2 regions of the Actinacidiphila sp. bgisy145 genome follow, and region 1 is predicted to be linked to the other one. Evidence: riboswitches for the same ligand, from Rfam matches in the RefSeq annotation. Region 1 holds a riboswitch; the other holds the start of a gene.
What was found. Region 1 has a riboswitch for cyclic di-AMP ahead of AC3ERT_RS29060 (M23 family metallopeptidase). Riboswitches for the same ligand answer to the same signal wherever they lie in the genome.
Positions count from the first base shown of each region.

Region 2: linked by a shared signal. The riboswitch ahead of AC3ERT_RS11165 (C40 family peptidase) and the one ahead of AC3ERT_RS29060 (M23 family metallopeptidase) in region 1 are both predicted to bind cyclic di-AMP.

Region 1 is NZ_JBYIRL010000039.1:32,757-46,957, forward strand. Features, by position in the region: gene AC3ERT_RS29020 (DNA polymerase III subunit delta') at 1-483, opposite strand, end outside; gene AC3ERT_RS29025 (asparagine synthase-related protein) at 713-3,112, opposite strand; gene AC3ERT_RS29030 (NsdA family TPR-like regulatory protein) at 3,985-5,400, shown strand; gene trmB (tRNA (guanosine(46)-N7)-methyltransferase TrmB) at 5,512-6,285, shown strand; gene AC3ERT_RS29040 (PrsW family intramembrane metalloprotease) at 6,351-7,850, shown strand; gene AC3ERT_RS29045 (helix-turn-helix transcriptional regulator) at 8,077-9,006, shown strand; gene AC3ERT_RS29050 (helix-turn-helix transcriptional regulator) at 9,123-10,076, shown strand; gene AC3ERT_RS29055 (MBL fold metallo-hydrolase) at 10,073-11,068, shown strand; gene AC3ERT_RS29060 (M23 family metallopeptidase) at 11,276-12,400, opposite strand; cyclic di-AMP (ydaO/yuaA leader) riboswitch at 12,413-12,550, opposite strand; gene AC3ERT_RS29065 (N-acetylmuramoyl-L-alanine amidase) at 12,971-13,597, shown strand; gene AC3ERT_RS29070 (bifunctional nitrate reductase/sulfite reductase flavoprotein subunit alpha) at 13,952-14,201, shown strand, end outside.
Region 2 is NZ_JBYIRL010000010.1:18,796-32,996, reverse strand. Features, by position in the region: gene guaA (glutamine-hydrolyzing GMP synthase) at 1-1,609, shown strand, start outside; gene AC3ERT_RS11210 (DoxX family membrane protein) at 1,790-2,347, shown strand; gene AC3ERT_RS11205 (hypothetical protein) at 2,289-2,516, opposite strand; gene AC3ERT_RS11200 (PspC domain-containing protein) at 2,513-3,856, opposite strand; gene AC3ERT_RS11195 (ATP-binding protein) at 4,013-5,314, shown strand; gene AC3ERT_RS11190 (LuxR C-terminal-related transcriptional regulator) at 5,311-5,994, shown strand; gene AC3ERT_RS11185 (hypothetical protein) at 6,017-6,337, opposite strand; gene AC3ERT_RS11180 (MerR family transcriptional regulator) at 6,462-7,664, opposite strand; gene AC3ERT_RS11175 (transglutaminase-like domain-containing protein) at 7,803-8,729, shown strand; gene AC3ERT_RS11170 (hypothetical protein) at 9,092-9,451, shown strand; gene AC3ERT_RS11165 (C40 family peptidase) at 9,492-10,568, opposite strand; cyclic di-AMP (ydaO/yuaA leader) riboswitch at 10,576-10,729, opposite strand; gene AC3ERT_RS11160 (C40 family peptidase) at 10,918-12,042, opposite strand; gene pcrA (DNA helicase PcrA) at 12,355-14,201, shown strand, end outside.

The DNA of each region.
Region 1 (14,201 bases):
GGCGGGCTCCTCGATCGCCTTGAGCAGCACGTTCGCGGCGCCCTCGGTGAGGCGGCCGGCGTCCTCCAGGACGATCACCTGCCAGCGGCCGCCCGCCGGGGAGAGGGAGGCGCGGCGGACCAGGTCGCGGGTGTCCTTCACGCCGATGGTGAGCAGGTCGGTGCGGACGGTCTCGACGTCGGCGTGGGTGCCGATCAGGGCGGTGTGGCAGCCCTCGCAGAAGCCGCAGCCCGGAGGCGCGCCGAGTTTGCGGTCCGGGCTGACGCACTGGAGCGCGGCGGCGAACGCCCGCGCGGCGGTGGCGCGGCCGGAGCCGGGCGGGCCGGTGAAGAGCCAGGCGTGCGTCATCCGGGAGGCGTTGGCGGGGGCGGCGCCGGGCTCGCCGCCCTGGCCGCCGGACACGAGCGCGTCCGCGGCCTGGGCGGCCGCGGCCAGTTCGGCCACCACGGCGGGCTGGCCCACCACGTCGTCCCACACGGTCATCGCGACCGCACCTCGCCTCACATCACGTCCGGCGGCGCCCGGCGGTTCCCGGGTGCCCCTGCGTGCGGACGGCTGCCGTACGACGGCGCCGCCCGCTCCCCCATTCTGCGGGACGCCCCGGACAGTCCGGCCCGCGCGCCCGGCCGACCGGCACCCGCGCAGACCGCACACACCGCACGGCACCGCGGCGGCGCCCCGCCCGGGCACTGCCCGCACGCCACGCGCCCCGTCACAGCGTGAGCCGTTGGACTCCCCCGGCCAGCGCGCGCTGCTCGGGCGCGTCCGTCCCCGTCCAGCACGACCCGCGCCGCCCCAGCAGCCGCCGCAGCCACAGTTCGGCCGCCACGATCTCGCCGAGCCCTTCCAGCGCGAGCACCTGCGCGCCGCTGACGCCGTCCTCCGCCGCCCCCGAAGCGGCCGCCCGGAACGCCCCGCGCAGCACCCGGGCGTCGACCAGCCCCGCGTCCGCGAGCAGCGGCGCCTCGAACAGGTCGAGCAGCGGGTCCAGCGCCGCACGCAGCCCGACGCGTACCGCCGAGGTCCCCGCGGCGGCGGACGGGCCGCTGCCCCAGCCGTTCGGCAGGCCGTGCACCCCCGCACCCGACAGCGCCACCCGCAGCACCTCCGCCCGCGCGCCGGGCCGGACCCGCAGCGCGCCCGGCAGGGCCTGGCAGGCGCGCACCACCTGGTTGTCGAGGAAAGGCGCGTGCAGCCGCTGGCTCGGTACGGCCGCGGCCTGCTCCAGTACCCGGTAGTTCGCGGCGTGCCGGGCCAGCGCGGCACGGGCGCGGCGCTCGCCGGGCCGTTCCAGCGGCCAGGGCCGCCGCGCCGCGTCCGCGAGCCGAACCGATACTTCCGCCAGCGCCTCCCCGGTCAGCCAGCGCGCCGCCGGACCGGAGCGGACCCACACCATCGCGGCCAGCGACGCGGACAGCGCGCCGCCGCCCGAACGCCCGGGGCCGTCCGGTCCGCCGAGCCCGAAGTCCCGCCGCAGCAGCGCGGCCGCCACGTCGTCGACGCCCTGCCGGTAGGGCGTACGGGCCAGCCGGCGCGCGGCGCGGTACACGGTCAGCGGCACCGTGACGGAGGTGAGCGACCCGGTGAGGGTGCCGCCGCCGTCCGCCCGGGTCAGCGCGGCGACCGGGCGCAGCAGGTGGCGGCGGCGCCGGTCCATCAGCAGGTCGGCCAGCCGCGCCGGGTGGGCGTCGAGCACCTGGCGGGCGCCGTAGCCGATCAGGTGGTCCGCGCCGCCCGCGGCCAGCCGCCGCCGGTGGCGTTCGGCGCTGACCAGCGCGGGCCCGGGCTCGTCGGTGAGCGCGCCGAGCCCGCCCGCGCCCTCGGCCCATCCGGCGACGAGGTCGGCGTAGGGCAGCGCCTCGGGTCCGCCGGGGACCACGACGTGCCGCAGCCGCGGGTCGGCGCCCATCTCCCGGGCCCGTTCCAGTTCGGCGGCCGAGCCGTGCGCGTGCGGCCCGTCCGGCCCGCCGTCGCCGTCGCCGCGCCCGCCCACCAGGTCGTTGAAGGTCACCGCGAGCAGCCGCTCCCCGGCCAGCGACCCGGGCGCGCCGGGCAGGGTGCCGGGCATGCCGGGCAGCCCCGCGGCGAGCAGCGCCAGCGTGGAGGACGCGATGCCGCCCGACAGGTCCGCGCCGATCCCGGGCGCGGGTCCGGCCCCGTCCAGCGCGCCGTCGGGCACGAAGCGCGGCTGCGCCAGCCGGACCCGTACCGCGTCCAGCAGCGCGTCGCGCACGCCCTCCACTGCGGCCAACCCGTCGGCCGCGCTGGCCGGTTGGTGGCCGGCGGCCAGGGAGGCGGCGGGCTCGTAGCCGGTGACCTCGGGTGCGCCGTCGCGAAGGATCAGCGCATGGCCGGGCGGCACCCGCCGCACCCCCAGGTACGGCGTCCCGTCGAGCAGCGCCTCGGGGGCGTCCGGGCAGGCCAGGGTCGCCGCGAGGTGGGTGACGTCGAGTCCGGCCTCGATCAGGTCGGCCAGCGGGAGTGCGGCCGTGGCGTAGGCGGTGCCGTCGCGCCAGCGGGTGTGGAAGACCGGCAGGGCACCGGCGAGGTCGCCGAGTACCGTGATGCGGCGGCCGAGTTGGAGGACCGCGGTGTAGCTGCCGGGCCAGGCGGTGACGTGCCGCAGCGCGCCGCCGCGGGCCGCGACCAGACCGGCCCGCAGTTCGGTGTCGGTGGCCCCGCACCGCCCGAGTACGGCCAGCCGGGCCACGCCGTGCGAACTGCCGTTGCCCGTACCGCCGTACGCGCCCGCGCCACTCGAACCGGCGTCCCCGCCCAGGCCGTTCGCCGCCGCGTAACCGGCCGCGCCGTATCCCCCCGCGCCGTATCCGGCCGCGCCGTAGGAGCCGGTGCCGTACGACGCGCCGCCGTAGGAGCCGCTCCCGTACCCGCCGGTTCCGGCCGCGGAACCGTTCGCCCCGGCCCGCCCGTTGGCGTTCGCCCCCGGGTCCGCGTGCACCACGCGCACCTCGTCGGGGCGCCAGTCCCCCACCGCCCACAGCGGATCGGCCTCGCCCCACAGGAGCTGTGCGCCGACGGGCTGGAGTGCGCGGGACCGCGCACCGGGCAACGGACCCGCGGTGGCACTGCTCCACCCCACCAACCACCGCATCGCCGCCTCCACAGGCTGTGGACAGCCGGCAGGGCCCGGTTCCGCTGCTGCTACCGCTCACCCCGCCGGGCCGCCACGTCTGACGTCCGAAAGACCATGCTGCCACGTGGAGACGCGCAAGGAGGCGCACGGGTGCACCAAGCCGGGCCGGGTCGCGCCCCCGGCCCGGGGACACGACCCACCCGGACCGAGGCGTGCGCCGGCCGGCCGCGGCCCGGCGGCGAAACGTCTGGTTCGCGCCAAAGTCCGCGGCACATGCCGCAGTTGATATGCCGCGCGAGTGCCCGGCAGATCCTCCGCGATGATCGGTGGCGGTCACGGAACGTGTCCCGGACCGGCAGTTCGCCGTGGAATCGTCTTTACAGAACCGGCCACGGGGTCAACGGCCCGGGAGGCGTTCGGACGCCGCCCGGGCCGGTCCGCCACCCGCGGGGATTGTGGCAGCGGAACCCCCTGGCCCGCTCCACCCCGGCATAGCCGCCTGCCGGAGCCCGCGGGCCGACCCATGGCCCCATGCAACCGCGGCGGGGACAGCACGGCACAGAGCGCACAGCCGGGCGCACGGCCACATATACCGGGAGCACACGCCGGATCGTGCGCGCATCGCACGCGGGGCGCTTGCGGGCACCCGTCCGTTTCCGGCCATCCGCCACGAGCCTCTTAACGGTCGGGATGCAGCGAACTACGCTGGGTGTACCCGGTTCGCACACGTAAGCGCGGCTCGGGTGCCCGCCGCAAGTACCGTACCGGCCGCACCGCGGCCGCCGCGGTGGCCGAATCGGGCTCCAGGGGGAGGGCGACACCCGTACCCCCGGACGACATCACCAGGCCGGGCCGGCCTGCCCCCAAGCGGCATCACGAGGTGAACCGCAGTGAACAGAGAACACCGCGGGCCGAACGAGAAGCTCGGCACCCTTCTCGCCATGGCGGGCATCAGCAACGCCGGACTCGCGCGCAGGGTCAACGACCTTGGCGCACAACGCGGTTTGACGCTTCGCTACGACAAGACGTCGGTGGCCCGCTGGGTCACCAAGGGCATGGTGCCGCAGGGCGCCGCACCCCACCTGATAGCCGCCGCGATCGGCAGCAAACTCGGCCGTCCCGTGCCGCTGCACGAGATAGGTCTCGCCGACGCCGACCCGGCGCCGGAGGTCGGCCTCGCCTTCCCCCGGGACGTCGGGGAGGCGGTGAAATCAGCCACCGATCTGTGGCGACTCGACCTCGCCGGACGGCGCGGCCCGGGCGGCGGCGGCATCTGGCAGAGCCTGGCCGGATCTTTCGCAGTGAGCGCTTACGTCACCCCCGCCTCGCGCTGGCTGATCACCCCCGCCGACGCCACCGTGGCCCGCGACGCGCCCGCCCCCGGCATGGCGCACGTCGGCCACGCCGACGTCACCAAACTCCGCGAGGCCGCCGACGACGCGCGCCGCTGGGACTCCAAGTACGGCGGCGGCGACTGGCGTTCGGGCATGGTGCCGGAGTGCCTGCGGGTGGAGGCCGCCCCGCTGCTGCTCGGCTCCTACAGCGACGACGTGGGCCGCGCGCTGTTCGGCGCCACCGCCGAACTCACCCGGCTGGCCGGGTGGATGGCCTTCGACACCGGTCAGCAGGAGGCCGCGCAGCGGTACTACATCCAGGCGCTGCGGCTGGCCCGCGCCGCCGCGGACGTCCCGCTCGGCGGCTACGTCCTGGCGTCGATGTCCCTCCAGGCGACCTACCGCAACTTCTCCGACGAGGGCGTGGACCTCGCGCAGGCCGCCCTGGAGCGCAACCGGGGCCTGGCCACCGCCCGCACCATGAGCTTCTTCCACCTGGTGGAGGCCCGCGCGCACGCCAAGGCCGGCGAGGCCGCGGCCTGCGGCGCCTCCCTGTCGGCGGCCGAAGCGCTGCTGGAGCGCGCCCGCACCGGCGACGCCGACCCCAGCTGGCTCGGCTTCTACTCCTACGACCGGCTCGCCGCCGACGCCGCCGAGTGCTACCGCGACCTGCGCCTGCCCCGCCAGGTGCAGCGCTTCACCGAACAGGCGCTGGCCAAGCCGACCGAGGAGTTCGTCCGCTCGCACGGGCTGCGCCTGGTGGTCTCCGCGGTCGCCGAGCTGGAGTCGGGCAACCTCGACGCGTGCTGCGCGGCGGGCGTCAAGGCGGTCGAGGTGGCGGGCCGGATCTCCTCCGCGCGCACCACGGAGTACGTCCGCGACCTCCTGCACCGCCTGGAGCCGTACAACGACGACCCCCAGGTGCTCGACCTGCGCGAGCGGGCCCGCCCGCTGCTGGCGGCCCCCGCGTAGGCGGGCGCGCCCGGGAGCAGGGCCGTACCCGCGCGCCGTATCGGGCGTGTCCGCAAGGTCACGCCCGTACGGCACGCCGCCGCGCCCTGCCGCCGCCGTAGAATCGACGGCATTGTGCCGACGCCCACCACCTCCTCCGCCCCTGCTCCCGCGCCCGCCGTGAAGTTCCCGGCCGGGCCCGCGCCCGACCCCGCCGGGTCCCGCGGCGAGCACCGCATCCGCAGCTTCCACGCGCGGCGCGGCCGGCTCACCAAGGCGCAGGAGGCGGCGATCGAACGGCACTGGGCGCGCTGGGGCGTGGAGCTGGACGGCACCGCGCTGGACCTGGCCGCGCTGTTCCCCGCGCCCGGCGGCGGGCGGCTGCCGGTCGTCGTGGAGATCGGCTTCGGCATGGGCGACGCCACCGCCGCGATGGCCGCCGCCGACCCCGGCACCGGCATCCTCGCCGTCGACGTGCACACCCCCGGCCAGGGCAACCTGCTCGCGCTCGCCGACCGCGACGGCCTGACCAACGTGCGGGTGGCCAACGGCGACGCGATCGTGCTGCTGCGCGACATGCTGCCGCCCGCCAGCCTGGACGGGCTGCGGGTGTACTTCCCCGACCCGTGGCCCAAGGCCAAGCACCACAAGCGGCGGCTGATCCAGCCGGACTTCCTCGCCCTGGCCACCCCGCTGCTGCGGCCCGGCGCGGTGGTGCACTGCGCCACCGACTGGGAGCCGTACGCGGAGCAGATGCTCCAGGTGCTGAACGACGCCCAGGGCCTGGCGAACCGGTACGGCGACACCTTCGCGCCGCGGCCGTCCTTCCGCCCCCTGACGAAGTTCGAACGGACCGGCCTGGCCAAGGGCCACGTGGTGCGCGACCTGCTCTTCGTACGGGTCTGAGGCCGCCGCCGGAGCAGGTTGTCCCGCACTCTCGCGCGGCCCCGGCCCACCCCCGTACTGTCGTCATGGTGACGACACATTCGTACCCTTCCGCGCCGGACGCCCCCCTCGGGGACGACGCGCCGCAGGAGCCCACCACGGCGCACTACGGGCCGCGGCGCGCCTTCTGGGAGAGCCGGGCGGTACGGACGGGTGCGCTGTTCACCGCGCTCGCGGTGTGCGGGGTGGTGATCCTGGCGGTGCTGCGGCACCACATCGGCACCGAGCCCTTCCTGGTGGGCATGGCGCTGGCGCTGCTGCCGGTGCCGCTGATCGTCTGGGCCTACCTGTGGTTCGACCATGTGGCGCCCAGCCCCTGGCAGAACGTCGTGTTCGCCTTCTCCTGGGGTGCCTGCGCCGCCACGCTGGTGGCGATCTTCGCCAACGAGTACGGGGCGAAGCTGCTGGCCTCGGCGTTCTCCGCGACGCCCTCGCAGTCCGACCAGTGGGGGGCGACGTTCGTCGCGCCGCTGGTCGAGGAGACCGCCAAGGGCAGCGCGCTGCTGCTGCTCTTCCTCTTCCGGCGGCGGCACATCGAGTCGCTGCTCGACGGGATCGTGCTCGCCGGGCTGACCGCGACCGGCTTCGCCTTCACCGAGAACATCCTCTACCTCGGCAACGCCTTCGACCAGGACAAGGCGCTGGGCGACGGCGGGATCGGCACCACGGTGGCGACCTTCGTGGTCCGGGTGCTGATGACGCCGTTCGCCCACCCGCTGTTCACGTCGATGACCGGGATCGGCTTCGCGCTGGCGGCCACCCTGCGCCCGGGGCTGCACTGGCGCTGGCGGTGGGTGCCGCCGCTGTGCGGCTGGCTGCTGGCGATGGTGCTGCACGGCACCTGGAACGGCAGTTCCTCCCTGTCCCCGCTCGGCTTCCTGACGGTGTACGTGTCGGTGATGGTGCCGGTGTTCGGGCTGGTGCTGTGGCTGGCGTTCTGGGCCCGCTCCAACGAACTGCGGACGGTCCGCCGCGCCCTGCCGCCGTACGCCGCCGCGGGCTGGCTCGCGGTCGGCGAGCCGAACGCGCTGGGCACCATGCGGATTCGGGCGGAGGCCAGGCGCGAGGCGAAGCGGCTGGTGGGCGAGCAGGCGGCGCGGGCGGTCCGCGACTACACGGCGTTCGCCACGCACCTGGCGTTCCTGCGGGCGGCCGCCGAACGGGGCGCCCCCGAAGCGGACTTCGCCGCGCGCGAGGCCGAACTGCTGTCCCACCTGTGGCACCGCAGGGCGCTCGCCCAGCCGGCCCTGGCGCACGCGGTGGCGCTCGACGAGCCGCCGGCCCGCCGGATGCCGCCGCCGCTCCCGTACGGGCCGCAGGGGCCGTACGGGCCGCAGGCCGCCTACGGCTACCCCGCCGCGTACGGGGCACAGTACGGGGCCCCGTACGCGCCGCCGTACGTCCCGCCGCCGCGCGCCGCGTGGGAGCCGCCGCAGCCGCACGTCCCACCGCCCTACGGCGCCCCGCCGCCCTACGGTCCTCCTCCGTCGTACGGTCCCCCGCCGCACCCGCCCAAGCACCTGTAGGGGCGCGCCGGAACCGCGGTGCGCGCGGGGCGCACACCGTATCCCCCGCTTTGCACCCGGCGTACTCTTTGGGGGGATTGATTTCCTGGACGGATTCGGCCTGGAAATCCAGTGATGCTGCTGTAACACTCTGTGCCTGATGGGTCGGTTCCCGACCCGTGGGGGCTCGTACGCGTCGGGGGACGCCGGTTCGGCGCGCGCGGCGGGCCACGGAGATCGGGCGGCGATGGATTCCGAACAACCGGTGGGCGGGCCCGTGTCGGGCCCCGGCGCGGGCAGGACGGCGGGCGCGGCGGGCGCGGACCCCGCCGCGGACCGGTGGGCCGACGGTCTGCCGGAGCAGCACCAGGTGGCGGTCGACCGGTTCCCGGGGCCGCACGCCGGGGAGTTGGTGCTGCGGGACCTGGCGGCCGCGACGCACGCGTACGCGGACACCCTGCACCGTGATCCGCCGCCGCTCGATCCGCCGGAACTCCAGTGGCGGCTGGCCGCGGACGCGGCGCTGGCCCGGCGCGGGGTCCGGGTCCGGGCGGTGTACCCGCGCGCGTCCCTGCACGAGCCGGCCCTCGCCCGCTTCCTCCAGGCGCTGTCCGACGCGGGCGTCACCGTACGGGTGATCGACCATGTGGCGCACGACCTGCTGATCTTCGACCGGCACACGGTCTGCCTGCCCTCCCACGACCGGCCCGTGCGGCAGGACGCGCGCCGGCGGGCCGCGGCGCCGGCCGCCCCCGGACACGTACCCCGGACGTCCGTCCCCCGCCCAACCGCCTTACCGGGCCCGGCCCCCGGGTACCCCGCGCCCCAACCGGCCGACCCGGACGAGCCGTCGCTGCTGCGCATCCAAGGCGACGCCCTCGTCCGCTCCTTCACCGCCATCCACGAGTCGTACTGGCAGCGCGCCACTCCGCTGCCGCTCGCCGGGGCCGGTCTGCGGCACGCGCCGCTCGGCGCGCTGGAGCGGGCGGTGATCCGGCTGATGACCAACGGCTACGGAGACGACCGCATCGCCCGCAAACTGGGCATCGAGCGCCATGAGGTGGAGGACGTGATGGCCGCGCTGATGGAACGCCTGGGCGCCGGGAGCCGTTTCGAGGTCGGCTACAAACTGGCCCGCGCGCTGGACCCCTCCGAGCTGTCGCCCGGGCGCGGATGACGCCGGCCGGCACCCGCGCCCGCCGCTCCGCCGTTCCGCCGACCCGCCGCTCGACCGACTCGCCGCACAGCCGCACCGGCCCCGCCCCGCCCCGACCCGACCCGAAGGACGCACCGTTGACCGACCGCCAGGCCATGCGGACGCTGCTCTCCCGGGCCCGCGCCCGGCAGGACCCGGCCGCGCTGGGGCTGTCGCCGCGCGCCGAACCGCGCGGCCGCAAGGTCGCGGGGCTGACCCACGAGCACATGACGCGGCTGCTGGGCTGGCCGGAGCACAAGTACGGCTACGTGGAGCGCGGCCGGCTCGCCACCATCGACACCGGGCTGCTCGAACCGATCGCCCGGATACTGCGGCTGACCGAACAGGAGTGGGAGGCGCTGGTGTTCTACGCGACCGGCGCGCCGCCCGCCTTCCCGCTCGACCCGGAGGTCGGCCGCTCCGTGCCCCGGCCGTGGCGGCGGGTGCTGGCCGCCACCCACGACATCGCGTACATCAGCGACGCCGCCTGGGACCTGGTCGCGTACAACACGGCGTTCACCCGGCTGTTCACGCCGCACGGCGTGCCGCGCAACGTGATGCGCTGGATGCTGCTCGCCCCGGTCGCGCGGGATCACGTCCTCACCGACTGGGAGAACAGCTGGCTGCCTCTGCTGGTACCGCAGTTGCGGGCCCGCGCCGCCGCCCGGCCGACCGACCGGACGCTGACGCGGCTGGTCGCGGACATCCGGCGCGACCCGGTGGTGGGCCCGCGCTACGACTCCCCCACCACGGAGTACCTCCAGCCGCGGGCCGAGGGCTCCCGGCCGCTGCACCACCCGGAACTCGGCCCGGGCTGGGCGACGTTGTGCGCCGCGGAGCCGTTCGGGGTGCCCGGGGGGCGGCTGATGTTCGTGCTGTTCGACCAGGGCGAGCGGCCGGCGCCGCAGGAGCCGATGTACGCCCCGGCGCCCGGCCCGGTGGACGCCGCCGAGGCCCGGGGCGGCCCGGCCCCCCGGCCGCCCGCCGCGGACCGCGCGGGCCACCCCCCTGACCACCGCCTTCCACCGGACCAGCAGACTGGGACCCCATGAGCATCGAACCACCCAGCCGCCTTGAGGCGTTGACGCCCGCGGTCCACCTGTGGCTGCCCGACGGGCACGACACCTGGGGCCTGGCCAACTGCGTGCTGATCACCGACCGGGACAGCGCGCTGCTGGTCGACACCCCGTACACCGCCGACCTGACCCGCCATCTGGCCACGCTGGCTGACGAGGTGCTGCCGGCCGGCACCCGGATCACCACTGTCGTCAACACCCACGGCAACGGCGACCACTCCTACGGCAACGGGCTGTTCACGGCGGCCGGTGCCGAGGTCATCAGCACCGAGGCCACCACCGCCCACCTGTGCAAGGAGCCGAGCCCGGCCCAACTCGCCCGGCTCGTCGCGGACTGCGACCCGGCCACGCCGCTCGGGGCCTACCTGAAGCGGCACTTCGCCCGCTACGGCGACTTCGGGGTGAGTGAGGCGGTGCCGCCGACCCGCACCTTCAGCGGCCGGCTGGACCTCGAAGTCGGCGGATTGGCAGTCGAGTTGATCGAGGTGGGGCCCGCGCACACGGTCGGCGACCTCATCGTCAACCTGCCCGGCGAGGGCGTGGTCTGCGCCGGCGACGTCATCTTCTGCGAGGACCACCCGGTGCACTGGGCCGGGCCGCTCACCGAGGTGCACCGCGCGGTGCAGCGCATCCTGGCCTGCGACCCGCGCGTGGTCGTGCCCGGCCACGGCCCCGTCATGACGCCCGCGGACGTCTCCGCGTACGCGGACTACCTGCTGCGGGTGCGCGACCGCGTCCACGCCGGGCACGCGGCCGGGCAGACCGTCGAGCAGACCGCCGCCGAGCTCATAGCCGCGGAGACCAACCCGCGGTGGGGCCTGACCGAGCGGCTGGCGATCCTCACGGCCGTGGAGTACCGCGTCCTGGACGGGGACTCCTCCCCGGCCGACCTGATCCCGCTGGTCGACCTCGCCGCGCACTACGCCCCGACGGCCGACCCCACCGCCGCCGCCTCGCCCGTCGCCTGACGGACCCGGCGCCGCCCCTCCCCCGCCCCGGGGCCCGGCCGCTCGTCCGCGCGGAACGACCGACGGCCCCGGCGCCGGGGGGGTGGTCGCCAGGGCCGCCGGGGCGGTGGGGTGCGATGGGTCGTCAGAGGGGTGCGGGAGCGGCGCACGGCGTACGGCGGGGGCGCCGTCCGTGCGGGGGCCGGGCGCCCAAGTCGCCCGGCGGTACTAGATGGTGACGTCGTGGGCGCGCAGCCAGGGCAGCGGGTCGACGGGGGCGCCGCCGTCCGGGCGGACCTCCAGGTGGAGGTGCGGCGCGGGCACGTTGCCGGTCGCGCCGACCCGGCCGATGGTGTCGCCGGTGGTGACCCGGCCATCGGTGACGACCATGGTCGACAGGTGGCAGTAGCGCAGTTCGGTGCCGTCGTCGAGGGTCAGGACCACCCGGTAGCCATCGCTGCCGGCCCAGCCCGCGGAGGTGACGGTGCCGCCGTGCACGGCGTGCACGGGGGTGCCGGTCGGCGCGGTGAAGTCCTGCCCGTTGTGGAGGTTGGCCCACGGGTCGGCCTCGCCGAAGGCGGCGCCGAGCGTGGCGCAGGCGACGGGCTTGATGTAGGAGGCCGCGAGCCGGGCGAGCCGCTCGGCCTCGGCGCGGGCCGCCGCGGCGGCCTCCTCGCGGGCCTTCTCCTCGGCGGCCGCCTTCGCGGCGGCGACCTGCTCGCGCACCTTGCGCTCGGCGGCCTCCCGGGCGGCCTGCGCGGCCGCGGCCTGCTCTGCGGCCTCGCGCTCGACGCGGGCGACGGCCTCGCGTTGGGCGGCGACCTGGCCGAGGAGGCGGGCGCACAGGGCGGCGCCGGGGTCGGTGGGGGCGGCCGGTTCGGCGACTTCGGCGGCTTCGGCGGCTTCGGCGGGCTCGACGAACGCGGCGGGCGCGGTCGCGGGCTCCGCCTCGGCGGCGGGCTCCGGGTCGCGGACGGTCTCCACGGCAGGCTCCGCGGTCGGCTCCGCAACCGGCCGCGGCAGTATGGACGTCGAGTCGGCGCCGGCCAGCACGGTCGGGTCGTACACGGGCATCCCGGCGAGCGGGGCACCGGCGGGGGCGGCGTCCGGCAGCGGGTACGGCGCCGGGCGCGCCGCGGAGTCGGCGGCGGGCGCGGGGGCCAGCCCGGCGGCGCCGACACTGGCGTAGGCCGCGAACGCGGGGGTGGGGGCCGGGGCGGTCATCGCGGCGGAAGTCCCGTTCGCCGCGGCGGCGTTGGCGCGCTGGCGGGGGAAGTGGAAGTCGTCCCGCTCCTGGCCGGCGAGGTCGCCGTCGAGCCGGGCATGGGCGTAGGCAAGCTGGTCGGACGCCACGACGGGCGCTCTCCTTTCCTTCCCTCTCGCCTACCGGGTTAGCTGACGGGTTCGGAGGAAGAAGGTCTCCTACGGGCCTGACTACTGCCCGATTCACCCCATTTTCTCGGGTCCCCGGTTCCCGCGGACGGGATTCGGCAAGCGCGCGGTCCGCCGTCCTGGCGGCGGCGGTGACGACCGCGCTGCGTTATCGAACGTTAATAGAGCCGGAGTCGTTTTCCAAGCCGTATCAGAGAGTTGGGCATAGGAACAAAACAGTCAGGGTATAGAGAGAGCAGGCAAATCGGTCAGTCGATGTGGCCGTGAAGTGATGTGAGCGTGCATCAGTCGTTATCGGTGCGGGGAAGAGGGCTGGGACATGGTGGCTACGGTGTGTGAGTGGGCGAACTCGGCGCGCAGGCGGCCGGGCGGGGCCGCGCGGCGGGTCCGCCAGTGGCATGGACCTCTGCCATTGCGCGAAGCGCTTGGCAGGTCGCGGCGCCGGACCCCAGGATGGGCGGGCCGGTACTTGTCATGGACCCGACCGTTTCGAACGTCCCGACCGCTTCGCGACCTCTCAGGGAGCCCGCCATGGAACGCCCCAGCAGTCCCCGACTCCCCCACACCCGCCGGTCGTTACTCCGCGGCGGCCTCGCGCTCGGCACCGCCGCCGGTGCCGCGCTCGCGGGCGGGCTGTGGACCGGCAGCGGCCGGGCCGCCGCGGCCGGCGCCGTCGACTACCCCGGCGCCACCTGGGCACCGGCCAGCACCGCCAACTACACGGCATCCAACCGCCCCACCACCTATGCGATCGACATGGTCGTCATCCACGTCACCCAGGAGACCTTCGCCGACACCATCACCCTCTTCCAGGACCCGGCCCACGCCGCCACCGCGCACTACGTGGTGCGCTCCGCCGACGGCGCCATCGACCAGTGCGTCCGGGAGCACGACGTCGCCTGGCACGCGGGCAACTGGTCGTACAACACCCGCAGCATCGGCATCGAGCACGAGGGCTGGGTCGACGACGCGTCCTGGTTCACCGACGCGATGTACCACGCTTCCGCAGCGCTCACCGCCGAGATCTGCGACAAGTACGGCATCCCCAAGGACCGGCAGCACATCATCGGCCATGTCGAGGTGCCGGGCACCGACCACACCGACCCGGGGCCCAACTGGGACTGGGTGCGCTACATCCGCCTGGTGAACGGCGGCTGAGCCGCGGCGGGCACCGGCGGCCCGCCCGCGCCCGCCCGCGCCGACCCGCGCCCTCACACCCGGCTGCCCGAGGCTGTGCAGGGGGCGTAACCGGCCGCGCTTCGCGGGTGTGACCGCGGCGAAACGGGCCTTTCGTACGGTGCGACGGTCAGCCGTACCCGAGAGGGGAGCCGCGTGCCCGCGACCGTGCCCGCCACCGCGACCGCGCCGGTGCCCGCGCCCCCGCCCGTGTCCCTACCCCTGCCCGAGCCACGGTCCGGACCCCGGCCGGAACTCCTGCCCGGCGCCGAGCAGCGGGCGGAGGGCGACGGGCGGGTGCGTACGGTGTGCGCGTACTGCGGGGTGGGCTGCGGCATGGTGCTCCAGGTGGCCGCCGGGCCCGACGGGCGGCGCGGCGTGGTCAAGGTCTCCGGCGACAAGGACCACCCGGCGAACTTCGGCCGGCTGTGCACCAAGGGCGCCACGACCGCGGACATGCTCGCCGCGCCCGGCCGGCTGACCACCGCCCTGGTCCGGGCCGAGCGCGGCGGCCCGGCCGCCCCGGTGCCGGTCGCCGACGCGGTGGCGGAGACCGCCGCGCGGCTGCGGGCGATCATCGACGAGC
Region 2 (14,201 bases), on a different contig from region 1:
AGCGACCCCAGCCGACCCCGCTCCCGACGGCGCCGCCGCCACCGACACCACCACCGACACCGTCCTGGTCGTGGACTTCGGCGCGCAGTACGCCCAGCTCATCGCGCGCCGGGTGCGCGAGGCGCGGGTCTACAGCGAGATCGTGCCCTCGTCGATGCCGGTCGCCGAGATGCTGGCCAAGCGGCCGCGGGCGATCATCCTGTCCGGCGGCCCCTCCTCGGTCTACGAGCCGGGCGCGCCCCGCCTGGACCGCGAGCTGTTCGACGCCGGGGTCCCGGTCTTCGGCATGTGCTACGGCTTCCAGCTGATGGCCACGGTGCTCGGCGGCACCGTCGACAACACCGGCGCCCGGGAGTACGGCCGTACCGCCCTGGAGGTCGCCAAGCCCGGCTCCACCCTCTTCGAGGGCACCCCGGACCAGCAGTCGGTGTGGATGTCGCACGGCGACGCCTGCTCGGCCGCGCCCGCGGGCTTCACCGTCACCGCCAGCACCGACGTGGTGCCGGTCGCCGCCTTCGAGAACGACGAGAAGCGGCTGTACGGCGTGCAGTACCACCCCGAGGTGATGCACTCCACGCACGGCCAGCAGATCCTGGAGCACTTCCTCTACCGCGGCGCCGGCATCACCCCGGAGTGGACCACCACCAATGTCGTCGAGGAGCAGGTCGCCGCGATCCGCGCCCAGGTCGGCGACCGGCGGGCGATCTGCGGGCTGTCCGGCGGCGTGGACTCCGCGGTCGCCGCGGCCCTGGTGCAGCGCGCCATCGGCGACCGGCTGACCTGCGTCTACGTCGACCACGGCCTGATGCGCAAGGGCGAGACCGAGCAGGTCGAGAAGGACTTCGTGGCCGCGACCGGGGTGCGGCTGAAGATCGTCGACGCCTCCCAGCGGTTCCTCGACGCGCTGGCCGGGGTCGCCGACCCGGAGCAGAAGCGCAAGATCATCGGCCGGGAGTTCATCCGGGTCTTCGAGCAGGCGCAGGCCGAGATCGTCGCCGAGGCGCCGGACGACCAGCCGGTGGAGTTCCTGGTGCAGGGCACCCTCTACCCGGACGTGGTGGAGTCCGGCGGCGGCACCGGCACCGCCAACATCAAGTCGCACCACAACGTCGGCGGACTCCCCGAGGACCTGGAGTTCGCCCTCGTCGAGCCGCTGCGCAAGCTCTTCAAGGACGAGGTGCGGATGGTCGGGCAGGAGCTCGGCCTGCCCGAGGAGATCGTCCAGCGGCAGCCGTTCCCCGGCCCGGGCCTGGGCATCCGCATCGTCGGCGAGGTCACCCGCGAGCGCCTGGACCTGCTGCGCGAAGCCGACGCCATCGCCCGCGAGGAGCTGACCGCGGCCGGTCTGGACCGCGACATCTGGCAGTGCCCGGTGGTGCTGCTCGCCGACGTCCGCTCGGTCGGCGTCCAGGGCGACGGCCGCACCTACGGCCACCCGATCGTGCTGCGCCCGGTCTCCTCCGAGGACGCGATGACCGCCGACTGGTCCCGGCTGCCGTACGAGGTGCTGGCCCGGATCTCCACCCGGATCACCAACGAGGTCGCCGACGTCAACCGGGTCGTGCTCGACGTCACCAGCAAGCCGCCGGGCACCATCGAGTGGGAGTGAGCGGGCTTTTCGTGCCGGGCCGCCCGGCACGAAGCCCGGTCCGGGACATCACGAAGCCCGGTCCGGGAAAAGTCGCGGCCTGTTGAGTCGCGGCGCCCCGGTCTACGTATCACCTCCTGACGCCGCTGCAACGGAAGACGACTTCCACCCCACCAACTGCGGCGGGAGAGGCGGAAGAAGATGCTGGAGATGTGGCGGGAGACCGCGCGCCGGTACGCGCTGCTGCCCTTGCGGATCTTCCTCGGAGTGACCTTCGCCTACGCCGGGCTCGACAAGCTGACCAGCGACACCTTCTTCACCGACTCGGCGAACGGCTCGCTGCTCCAGACCCTGCACGGCGTGCGGGACTCCGCGGCGATCCCGGGCCTGGTCGACCTCGCGCTCAAGGCCCCGCACGGTTTCGGCTACGCGATCGCGCTCGGCGAACTGGCGGTCGGCCTCGGTGTGCTCTTCGGGCTGCTCGGCCGGGTCGCCGCGCTCGGCGGCGCGCTGATCTCGCTGAGCCTGTGGCTGACGGTCAGCTGGGCCACCACGCCCTACTACTACGGCAACGACCTGATCTACCTGATGGCCTGGCTGCCGCTGCTGCTCGCCGGCACCCCGTACCTGTCGCTCGACCTGCTGATCAGGAAGTGGCGCACCGGGACGGGCGGCGGCGCGGAAGGCGGCACCGGTCCGGCTACCGCTGAGGCGAGCGCCGCCGCCGCAGGGCCAGTACGGTCCGCACCCCCTGCGTGACGACCGACGTCGCGACGACCAGGCCGAGACCCGCCCCCGCGAGCGCACTCGTGAGGCGCGGGTCCGACAGGTCCCACACGCCGAGCACGTCGAGCAGGAAGAACACCGCCAGCGTGACCAGGACCAGGCCCGTCACCAGGGCCGCCGGTTCGAAGCGGTGCCGCCTCACCGGACCACCCGCACGTCCCCGACGGCGACGTCGACCCGCACCTCCACGGTCCCGGCCGACGCCGTACCCGGCCTGGCCGCGTACACCTTCGTGTCATGGGCTCCGGTCTTGATGTCCACTCCGCTGTGGTCCTCTCCGGGCAGCAGCACCTCACCGGCGCCGATGTGGTAGCTGAGCACCACGGTGGCGTCCTTCGGGAGCCGCACCAGCGCCTCGCCGGCCCGCACCCTCAGCCGCGTGGTGACGGTACGGCCGTGCGCGGCGGCGTTCGTCAGGTCCAGCACGCCGTGGCCGACCCCGCGTTCGTACCCGGGCCGGACCGCGGCCGCACTCGCCGGTGCCCAGGTGGTGCCCCACCCCGGCTGGTCCTTCGGCAGCCAGGCCGCGCCGACCAGCCCGGCCACGGTCAGCAGCGTCCAGAACGCGGTCAGCCCGCGCGGCCGGCCCGCGAAGGACGCCACGAGATAGGCGGCGCCGAACACGAACAGCGCCGACAGCAGCCCGATCTCCAGGCTGCTGCCCACCGACGTCCGCGGCAGCGACACCGAGGTGCCCACCACCGCGGCGGTGGCCGCCACCAGGAACGCCGCCAGCCCGAACGGCCAGTTCCGCTCCTTGCGCTCCGCCCTGCGCCGCTCCCGCCACGGCTGCTGGTCCGGCCCCTCGTAGGGCCCGTCGTCCGGGCCCCACAGGTAGGGCGGCGCCTTCGTCAGCGGGTCGCGCCACCAGGAGGGGGCGCTGCCCGGCCCGGGCGGCGCCTGGGCGGCGGGCGGCGCGTCCGCGACGGAACCCGCCGCCGTGAGCGGGCCCTCACCGGCCGCCCGCAGCCGGGACCGCTGCTGCGACCAGTACAGCGCGGCGACGGTGGAACCCAGCAGGATCAGCGAGAACGCCTGGTTGGCGGCGTTGCCCAGCAGCGAGGCGTACAGCCCGCAGCCGACCAGTGCCATCAGCACGGCGACCAGCGGCGCGCCCTCGATCCGGCCGGACAGCAGCCGGTGCGCCTCGCTCTCCTGCTCGTCCTCCTGCGGCACGACCAGCCAGCCCAGCCCGTAGATGATCAGGCCGATGCCGCCGGTCAGGGCGAGCACCGCGAGGACGATCCGGATGATGACCGGGTCGACGTCGAAGTAGCGGCCCGCGCCGTGGCAGACACCGGCGATCACCTTGTTGTCGCCGTGGCCGCGCCGCAGGGCCGGACGGCCGTCGGCAGCGGTGGCGCCGGCAGCCGGGACGGCGGTGGCGGCAGCGTCGGCGGCAGCGGCGTCGGCCCCGGTGGCTTCGGTGCCGGCCGGGCCGCCGGTGGCGGTGGCCGCGTCGTCGGCGGGCTGGTCGGTCATGGACACCATGGTCGCCCGTCCGGCGCCCCGCCGGCACCCGCCCCGACCCTGGTCCGACCCTGATCCCGCCCCGGACGTCCCCTGGGGGTCCCGTTCCCGCATCAACGGGGGTTCACCCTGATGCCCCGCGGGGCGTGCCTGTGTGACGATCGGGGTATGTCAGCCAGCCCCCCGCCGCCGCCCGCAGCGCCCGGCGGCGTCTCCGGCGCGTCCTTCCTCGCGCCTCCGGAACCCGGCGCCGGCGGGGTGCGCAAGCTCTACCGCAGCTCCGAGGGCCGGATGGTCGGCGGCGTGGCGCGCGGGCTGGCCGGCCACCTCGGGCTGCCGGTGCTGTGGCTGCGGGCGCTGTTCGTGCTGCTCGCCGTCTTCAACGGCATCGGCATCCTGCTCTACGCGGTGTTCTGGTTCTTCGTGCCGCTCGGCGTCGGCGGGGTCGCCGAGGCGAAGGAGCCGCGCGACGCCCGCTCCTGGCTCGCGGGCAAGCGGCCCGACAAGGGCCAGGTGCTGGCGCTGATCGCACTGGCGATCGGCACCGGCATCCTCGTGGGCAACCTCAACCTCGGCGCGGCCAACCGCGCGGTGTGGCCGCTGCTGGTGATCGGTGTCGGCGTGGCGCTGGTGTGGCGGCAGGCCGACAACGCCCGCAAGGCGCACTGGGTCGAGATGAGCCACGGCAAGCGGTTCTGGCCGCTGGTGCGCGCCGCGGGCGGCATCGTGCTGGTGATCGCCGGGGTGACCGGCTTCATCGTGGTGCGCGGCTCGGGCGGGCACCTCGGCGGCATCCTCCAGGCCGCGCTCGCCGTGCTGGTCGGGGTGGCGCTGATCGCCGGCCCGTACCTGGTGCGGATGACGCAGGACCTGTCCGCGGAGCGGCTGATGCGCATCCGCGCCCAGGAGCGGGCCGAGGTCGCCGCCCATGTGCACGACTCGGTGCTGCACACGCTCACGCTGATCCAGCGGCACGCGGACGAGCCGCGCGAGGTGGCCCGGCTGGCCCGGGCCCAGGAGCGGGAGCTGCGCGCGTGGCTGTACCGCCCGGAGGGCACCGGCCGCGACGACGAGCCGACCACGCTGGCCGAGGCCGTACGGGCCGCCGCCGCGGAGGTGGAGGACGCGCACGGCGTGCCGGTGGAGGTGGTGTGCGTCGGCGACAGCCCGCTGGACGAGCGGCTGGTGGCGCAGATGCAGGCCGCGCGCGAGGCCATGGTCAACGGTGCGAAGTACGGTGGCGGCGGCGCGGTCCAGGTCTACGCGGAGGTCGAGGAGGCGAAGGTGTTCGTCTCGGTGCGCGACCACGGCCCCGGTTTCGACCTCGACCAGGTTCCCGGCGACCGCATGGGCGTAAGAGAATCGATCATCGGACGGATGCGGCGCAACGGCGGTGAGGCCCGGCTGCGGGCGGCGCCCGGCGGCGGCACGGAAGTCGAACTGGAGATGGAGAGGGTGGCGGCGGCATGACTACGCCCACGGGAGACGAGCGACGGGTCCGGGTGGTGCTCGTCGACGACCACCGCATGTTCCGCACCGGGGTCCAGGCGGAGATCGGGGTCACCGCGGAGACCGGGGTCGAGGTGGTCGGCGAGGCCGCCGACGTGGACCAGGCGGTCAGCGTGGTGACCGCGACCCGGCCCGAGGTGGTGCTGCTCGACGTCCACCTGCCCGGCGGCGGCGGGGTGGAGGTGCTGCGGCGGTGCGCGGCGCTCAGCGCCGACCCGGAGCGGCCGGTGCGGTTCCTGGCGCTGTCGGTGTCCGACGCGGCCGAGGACGTGATCGGGGTCATCCGCGGCGGTGCGCGCGGCTATGTCACCAAGACCATCACCGGGCCCGACCTGGTCGACTCGATCTTCCGGGTGCGCGACGGCGACGCGGTGTTCTCGCCGCGGCTGGCCGGCTTCGTGCTCGACGCGTTCGCGTCCACCGACGCGCCGCCGGTGGACGAGGACCTCGACCGGCTCACCCAGCGCGAGCGGGAGGTGCTGCGGCTGATCGCGCGCGGCTACGCCTACAAGGAGATCGCGAAGCAGCTGTTCATCTCGGTGAAGACGGTGGAGTCGCACGTCTCCGCGGTGCTGCGGAAGCTGCAGCTGTCCAACCGGCACGAGCTGACGCGGTGGGCGACCGCGCGGCGGCTGGTGTGATCCGCCGCCGGGCGCCGCACCGTCAGCCGTCCTCCTCGTCGGCGGGCCAGACCAGGGTGTAGTCGGGGGTGGGGGCGGTGCGCTGTTCCACGGGGGTGTGCAGGGAGTCCATGGGGACGTCGTCGGGCACCGCGCAGCGGCTGAGGTGGACACCGGTCAGGCAGCGCCCGCACCAGAAGGACGCGTAGCCGACGCGGTCGGCCGGCAGGCCGCAGAAGGTCAGGTTCAGCTCGGGCGCGGCGCAGTTGGGGCAGGGCATGTCGGGGGCCGCCGCGGGTAGCCGGTCGTAGCGCTGCCGGAAGGCCGCCATCCAGTCGCCCCAACTCGCCTCCAGGGCTTGCATCGGTGGTTCTCCCGTCGGGTCGGCTCATCGGGCGAACGTAGACACTACGCCGGTGGGCCGCGGCGCCGGCCTGAATGCCCGAACCGTGACCTTCTCCGGGCGCCCGATGCGGCGGTCGGTCCCGTTATGCCGGGGTGGCCGCGGTGGAGACCACGTCGGCGACCACGCAGCTGACGTTGTCCGGGCCGCCCGCGGCGTTGGCCAGCGCGATCAGTGCGGCCGTGGCGGCATCGGGTGCGGCCTCGGTGGTGAGCACCCGGCGGATCTCCTCCGCGGAGGCGGCCGCGGGCAGCCCGTCGGAGCACAGCAGGTAGCGGTCGCCGGGTCGCGGCTCGTGCAGCTTCAGGTCGGCGGAGGGCGCCGGGCTGCCGGACAGCAGGGCGCGCAGCAGCAGGGCGCGGTCGGGGTGGGAGGCGGCCTCGGCCTCGGTGAGGCGGCCGTCGTCGACCATGGACTGCACGAGCGTGTGGTCGTGGGTGATCAGGAACAGCTCGCCGTCGCGCAGCAGGTACGCGCGGCTGTCGCCGATGTGCACCAGGGCGAGGTGGGTGCCGGTCCACAGCATGGCGGTCAGGGTGGTGCCGTCGGGGATCGCGCCCTCCTCGCGCGGGCCGGGGCCGGGGCCGGTGCTGGTGCTGGTGCCGCCACCGGTGCCGCCCCCGGTACTGGCGTCGACCGCGCGGGCCGCGGCCTCCACCGCGTCCTGGAGGACGTTGAGCAGGTTGCCCGGCGGGAGCGCCCCGGCCGTCTCGAGGCCGGTGAGTGCCTCGATCGCGGCGGCGCTGGCCGGGGCGCCGGCCGGCCCGAAGCCGTCGGCGACCGCGAGCAGCCGGTCGCCGGCGTGGACCGCGTCCTGGTTTCCCGGCCGGACCAGGCCCGCGTCCGAGCGGGCGGCGTAGCGGAGGGTGAGTGTGCCGTGGGACATGGGTGGTTCCTCTCTTGACGTGGTGGGACCTGCGGTGCTCCCCGGCCCCCCGGGTGCGGGGTTCAGGTGCGCGAGCACGAACGCGGTGAGGTCGCGCCGCGCGGCCGTCTCCGCCTCCACCTGCGCCCAGTACCCGCGCACCTCCTGCGCGGCCGCCGCGTTCGTGGCGCACGCGCAGACCCGCCGGATGCGGGCCAGCGGCATGCCGATCCGCCGCAACCACGCCACCAGCCGGGCCCGTTCGAGCTGCTCGGGCGCGTAGAACCGGTATCCGGTGGCGGGGTCCACCCGGGCCGGGGTGAGCAGCCCGAGGTCGTCGTACAGCCGCAGGGCCTTCGCCGACAGCCGGGCCGCCGCGGCGAACGCCCCGATGGTCAGCAGCGGCGCTCCGCTCGTGGTCATACAGTTCTCCTTCCAGTCACCGCGCGGGGCGGGACCGGGCCGGGGACAGGGCCGCGGGTCGGCGGGGGTGGCCCGGTGGGGCCGGTGCGACCACAATGGGGGCTGTCCCAAGGGCAAGGTCAAGCAGGGGGCTTCGTCATGACCGCACACCGGATCGCGCCGGCGGAAGCCGCCTTCTACACCGCGCAGAGCGTCTTCTCCGACCCGGGCGAACTCGTCGGCTGGTACGCCGACCTGCCCCGGGACGTCGGCGAACTCGCCCGGGTGGTGCGGGAGGTGATGGTCCACCGCGTGGAGGGCGGCCAGTTCGGGGTGCCGATCGCCGAGGACCGGATGCGGGACGACGCGGAGACCCGCTACGTGGACGACATCCTGCGGCTGGTGGTCAGCCGGGACGGGGCGCCGCTGCGCAAGGGGCGCGACCTGGCCGACCGGTTCGTGGGGATCTGCCGGGACTTCACGCTGCTGCACGTGTCGCTGCTGCGCCACGTCGGCATTCCGGCGCGGCTGCGCTCCGGGTTCGCCGACTACTTCGGCACCGACGGCTTCCACTTCGACCACGTCGTCACCGAGTACTGGGACGACGAGCGCGGCTGGCTGCTGGCCGACGCGCAGATCGCCGACCCCGCGTGGTACCCGATGCCGTTCGAGGCGACCGACGTGCCGCGGGACCGCTTCCTCGTCGCGGGCGAGGCGTGGCGGCAGATCCGCGCCGGGACCGCGGACCCGCTGTCCTTCGGGCTCCACCTGCCGCAGGGGCCGATGGTGGGGGAGCGGTTCGTGGCGGGCGACATCCGGCTCGACCTGGCCGCCCTCAACAAGGTGGAGACCCTGCTGTGGGACGTGTGGGGCCCCGGCTCTGAGGCCGACCCGGAGTGCGCCGGCGGCACCGGACTGCCCGCCGGGCTCCGCGACCTGTACGACATCGCGGCCCGCGTCACCAGCGGCGAGGTGTCCTTCGCCGAGGTCCGCGCGCTCTTCGCCGACCACGACGGCCTGCGTACCCCGGCGACCGTGCTGTCCCTGGCCCCCTTCAACGGCCCCAGCCGGGTCACCCTGCGCTGAGCCGGACCACCCCCTGCGTCGCGCCGAGCCGAGCCGCGCCGGGCCGGGCGCCGCCGCTCCTTCGTCGAGGAGGCCCGGCAGCACCGCGCACGGGGGGACGCGGCGCCGCCGGGCTCGGCGGAGGTGGCCGCGCCGCGGGCGGACCGACGGCGATGGGAACCGACCACCTGCCGACGACGCTAAGCCTTCACCCGGCCCCGCCCCGCCCCGCTGTCCGGGACTGCCCGCAATTCGTCGCGGCCGACCGGATGCGGCCCGGTTGCGACGGGCGCGCTGCCCGCATCCCGGCGCCCGGCGACCGAACCCCGCCATCGGGCACCCCGCCCGCCGCCGGCTGCTATGCGCGCCGTAGGGTCCGGCGCATGGACACCCTCATCAATGTCTTCGTCGGGCTGCACATCATCGGCATCGCGGCGCTGCTGGGCGGCTTCCTCACCCAACTCAAGGTGCTGGGCCCCGGCCGCGCCGAGCCGCGCTTCGTGCCCGGCATGCTCTACGGCGCGTGCACGATGCTGGTGACCGGCGTCGCCCTGGTCGGTCTGGCGCACGCCGATGACCGGCACATCAGCAACGTCAAGATCGGCGTCAAGCTGGCCGTGCTGCTGGTGATCCTCGCGCTGGTCTACGTCAAGCGCGACGACGAGAAGGTGGAGACGGCCCTGTTCGGCGCGGTCGGCGGCCTGACCGTCGTCAACATCTTCATCGCGGTGCTCTGGACCTGAGCACCGCGACGAAGACGGGGGTGAACGGGCTCGGGGCGCGTCAGACGATGCGGCGGGCCGTGGCGAACGGCATCCAGCTCAGCGGGGCGACCTCGACCGTGGCGCCCGTGTGCGGGGCGTGCACGATGTTGCCGTTGCCGATGTAGATCCCGACGTGGCTGAGGCCGGAGTAGAAGAACACCAGGTCGCCCGGGCGCAGATCGGCCTCGGAGACCGCGGTGCCCTGCTTGGCCTGGTCCCAGGTGGTGCGCCCGAGGCTGATCCCGGCGGCCTTGTAGGCGGCCTGGGTCAGGCCCGAGCAGTCGTACGAACCGGGGCCGGTGGCTCCGTAGACGTACGGCTTGCCCTGCTGCGCCAGCGCGAACTGGATCGCGGTGGCGGCGCGGCCGGTCGCGGTGCCGGTGTACGTGGGGGTGGTGCTGGAGGACGACGAGGACGACGACGAGGAGGAAGTCGTCGTCTTCGGCTGCTGGAGCGCGGCGAGCTTCTTCTTCTGCTCCGCGGTGAGGCTGTTGAGCAGCTTCTGCGCGGCGGCCAGCTTCGTCTGCACGCTCTTCTTCTGCGTGGCGAGCGTGGTCTGCGAGGACGTCAGCTTCTTCAGGCTCGCGGTGGCCTGGGCGCGCTGGACCGACGCCTGCTCCTGCTGGATCTTGAACTTCTGGAGCGCCTGCTCCTGCGTGGCGGTCAGCCGGTCCAGCAGGTGGTTCTGCGACAGGAAGCTCTCCGGGTCGTCGGAGAAGAGCAGCTGCGTGGTGGCACCGAAGCCGCCGGTGCGGTACTGCTCGGCGGCGAACTGCCCCAGCACGCGCCGGGACTCGTTCATCTGCTCGGTCTTGTCGGCGACCTGGGCCAGCAGTTGGTTGGTCTTGGCGCGCTGGGTCGCCGTCTGCTCCTTGGCCTGGTCGTACTTCTGCGTGGCGACCTCGGCCTGCTGGTTGAGCGTGTCGACCTGCTTCTTGACCTGGCTGATCGACGGCTGCGAGGGCTTCGCGGGGGCCGCGCTCGCCGTCTCGCTCAGGAGGGTGACCGATGCGATGGCCGCGGTGGTGAGACCGACGGCGGCCCGGGTGCCGGTCGACGCGAGGAGCGGGGTACGCGGCTTGCGGTGCGACGCCAAGGAGGCGACTCCTTCCGTGGACCGCCGACCGGGTTAGCTGACGGGTTCGGGCGGGGAAGGTCGCCCTACGGTGCGGACGCGGGTCGCGTCTGCCCCGATTCACCCCAAAGTGCCTCTGGGTCCCCGGTTCCGGCGCCGGCCGGATTAGGCGGAGGTGATGCGCTGCCGGACCTTCGCCGACGGGAGGCGGACCACCTAGCGGGTTACCGTAGTCAACTTCAGCGGATCTCGGGGAGTTTGGATCGCAATGTGACCGAAATCGCTCTGTGACCTTGGGTTTTGCGGACTTGCTGATCGGACATCCGGGTCATGCGGTGGCGACCCGGACGAGACGGCCGACGCGCCCCTATTACGGGCGGACGGCCGCATAGAAGGTCATCTCGGTGATGGGCGCGATCTTCACCACGGTGCCGGTGTGCGGGGCGTGGATCATCTCGCCGCCGCCGATGTAGAGCCCGACGTGCTCGTCGTCGTCGAAGAAGACCAGGTCGCCGGGTTGGAGGTCGGACTCCGAGACCCGGGTGCCCACGTTCACCTGGTCGTAGGTGGTGCGCGGCAGGGTGACGCCCGCGGCCTTGTAGGCGGCCTGGGTCAACCCCGAGCAGTCGTAGGAGTCCGGGCCGGTGGCGCCCCACACGTACGGCTTGCCGAGCTGCTTGCGGGCGAAGGCGATGGCCTGCTCGGCGGCCGTCGAGGAGGACGTGGACGTGGACGTGGTGGCGGACGCGGTGGCGGCGGCCTTCGCGGCCTGCGCCTGCTTCGCCTTCTCCTGGGCGGCGATCTGCTCCGCCTTCTTCTTCGCCTCGGCCTCCTGCTTCGCCTGGAGCTCCGCCAGCCGCTTCTTCTCCTGCGCGGTGAGGCTGTTGAGCAGCTTCTGCGCCGCGCCGAGCTTCGTCTGCACCTCCTGCTTGGCGGACTTCAGCTCGCTCTGCTTGGCCGTCAGCGTGGCCAGGCTCTTGGCCGCCTCGACCCGCTGCTGGGTGACGGCGACCTGCTGGGTCTGGTAGGAGACGACCGCGGCCCGCTCGCGCTTGCCCATCACGTCCGTGAGGTGGATCTCGGCGGCGAGGTCCTGCGGGTTGTCCGACAGCAGGTAGCGGCTGGTGCTCATGTCGCCGCCGCTGCGGTACTGCGCCGCCGCGAACTCGCCCAGCACGCGCCGCGAGTCGTTGAGCTTCTGCGTCTTCTGGGCGACCTGCGCGAGCAGCTTGTTGACCTTCGCGTTCTGCGAGGTGGTCTGCTCCTGCGCCTGGTCGTACTTCTGGGTCGCCGCCTCCGCCTGCTGGTTGAGGGCGTCGACCTGCTTCTTGACCTCGCTGATCGACGGCTGCGCGGGCTTCGCGGGCGCGGGGGTGGCGCTCGCGCTCTCGCTGAGCAGCGTGACGGTGGCCAGCGCGGCGGTGGTGATCCCCACGGCCGCGCGCGGGCCGGGGGTGCTCAGGAGCGCGGTACGGGCCTTACGGTGCGTCGCCATGGCGGACGGACTCCTCTCGGACGCTGCCGGTTCCGGCTGGTGCGGCACGCTAGCCAAAGCCCGGCACGGCTGGGAAGGGCGATGTCCGATAAGGGTCGATACCTTTTCGTAATCTTTTGCCGAAGCCTCGCCGGCGTCACCCAGCGTGGCGAGCGGGCTACCCGGGCGAGGAGTTTCCTGTGCGTACGGCCTGCATTCGCTGTGCGCCTGCGGTGTGGTGGGGCCGCGCTGAGGCTGAGCCGGGGGAGTCCGCGCGGCGACTTCCGCGGACCGGCCTGAGCTGTCGGCGGTCGGCCCTAGACTCGGGAGGCGATGAGCAGCCTCTTTGACGACAGCTTCCTGGACGGTCTGGACGCGGCCCACGGGCCCGCCGACAGCGAGCAGCCCCCGCCACCGGACGACGGCCCCGGCGGCGAGGAGGTCCCGCACGACCTGTTCCAGGGGCGGTACGACGACCCGCCGGCACACGACGCGCACTACCGCAACGGCGCGCCGCGCCCCGTGCTCGACCCCGCGCAGCTCGTCGCGGGGCTCAACGAACAGCAGCGGGCGGCCGTGGAGCACCACGGCGGGCCGCTGCTCATCGTCGCCGGCGCCGGCTCCGGCAAGACCCGCGTGCTCACCCACCGCATCGCCCACCTGCTCGCCGCCCGCGACGTGCACCCCGGCTCCATCCTCGCCATCACCTTCACCAACAAGGCCGCGGGCGAGATGAAGGAGCGGGTCGAGGAGCTGGTCGGGCCGCGCGCAAACGCGATGTGGGTCTCGACCTTCCACAGCGCCTGCGTGCGCATCCTGCGCCGCGAGTCCAAGACCCTCGGCTTCACCTCGTCGTTCTCGATCTACGACGCCACCGACGCGCGCCGGCTGATGGCCCTGGTCTGCCGGGACCTGGACCTCGACCCCAAGCAGTTCCCGCCCAAGTCGTTCAGCGCCCAGGTCTCCAACCTGAAGAACGAACTGGTCGACCACGAGACGTTCGCCGCGCGCGCCGAGAATCCCTTCGAGCGCAAGCTCGCCGAGGCGTACGCGATGTACCAGGCCAGGCTGCGCGACGCGAACGCGCTGGACTTCGACGACATCATCATGACCACCGTCAACCTGCTCCAGGCGTTCCCCGACGTCGCCGAGCACTACCGGCGGCGCTTCCGGCATGTCCTCGTCGACGAGTACCAGGACACCAACCACGCCCAGTACACCCTGGTCCGCGAACTCGTCGGCACCGGCGCCGAGCCCGCGGACGGCGCCCCCGCCACGCCCATGGCCGAGCTGTGCGTCGTCGGCGACGCCGACCAGTCGATCTACGCCTTCCGCGGCGCCACGATCCGCAACATCCTCCAGTTCGAGGAGGACTACCCGCAGGCCCGCACCATCCTGCTGGAGCAGAACTACCGCTCCACCCAGAACATCCTCAGCGCGGCCAACGCCGTCATCGAGCGCAACGCCGGGCGCCGCGCGAAGAACCTGTGGACGCAGTCCGGCGAGGGCCCCGTCATCACCGGCTACGTCGCCGACCAGGAGCACGACGAGGCGCAGTACGTCGCCGAGGAGATCGACCGGCTCACCGACGCCGGCGACGCCCGCCCCGGCGACGTCGCCGTCTTCTACCGCACCAACGCCCAGTCCCGGGTCTTCGAGGAGGTCTTCATCCGGGTCGGCCTGCCCTACAAGGTCGTCGGCGGCGTCCGCTTCTACGAGCGCCGCGAGGTCCGCGACGTGCTGGCCTACCTGCGGGTGCTCGCCAACCCCGAGGACGCCGTGCCGCTGCGCCGCATCCTCAACGTGCCCAAGCGCGGCATCGGCGAGCGCGCCGAGGCGATGATCGACGCGCTCGGCCGACGCGAGGGCATCTCCTTCCCGCAGGCGCTGCGGCGCGTCGACGAGGCGTACGGCATGGCCGCGCGCTCGGCCAACGCGGTCAAGCGGTTCAACACGCTCATGGACGAGCTGCGCACCGTCGTGGAGTCCGGGGCGGGCCCGGCCGTCGTCCTGGAAGCGGTGCTGGAACGCACCGGCTACCTCGCCGAGTTGCAGGCGTCCACCGACCCGCAGGACGAGACCCGGGTGGAGAACCTCCAGGAGCTCGCCGCCGTCGCCCTGGAGTTCGAGCAGGAGCGGGAGGGCGAGGAGAGCGGGTCGCTCGCCGAGTTCCTGGAGCG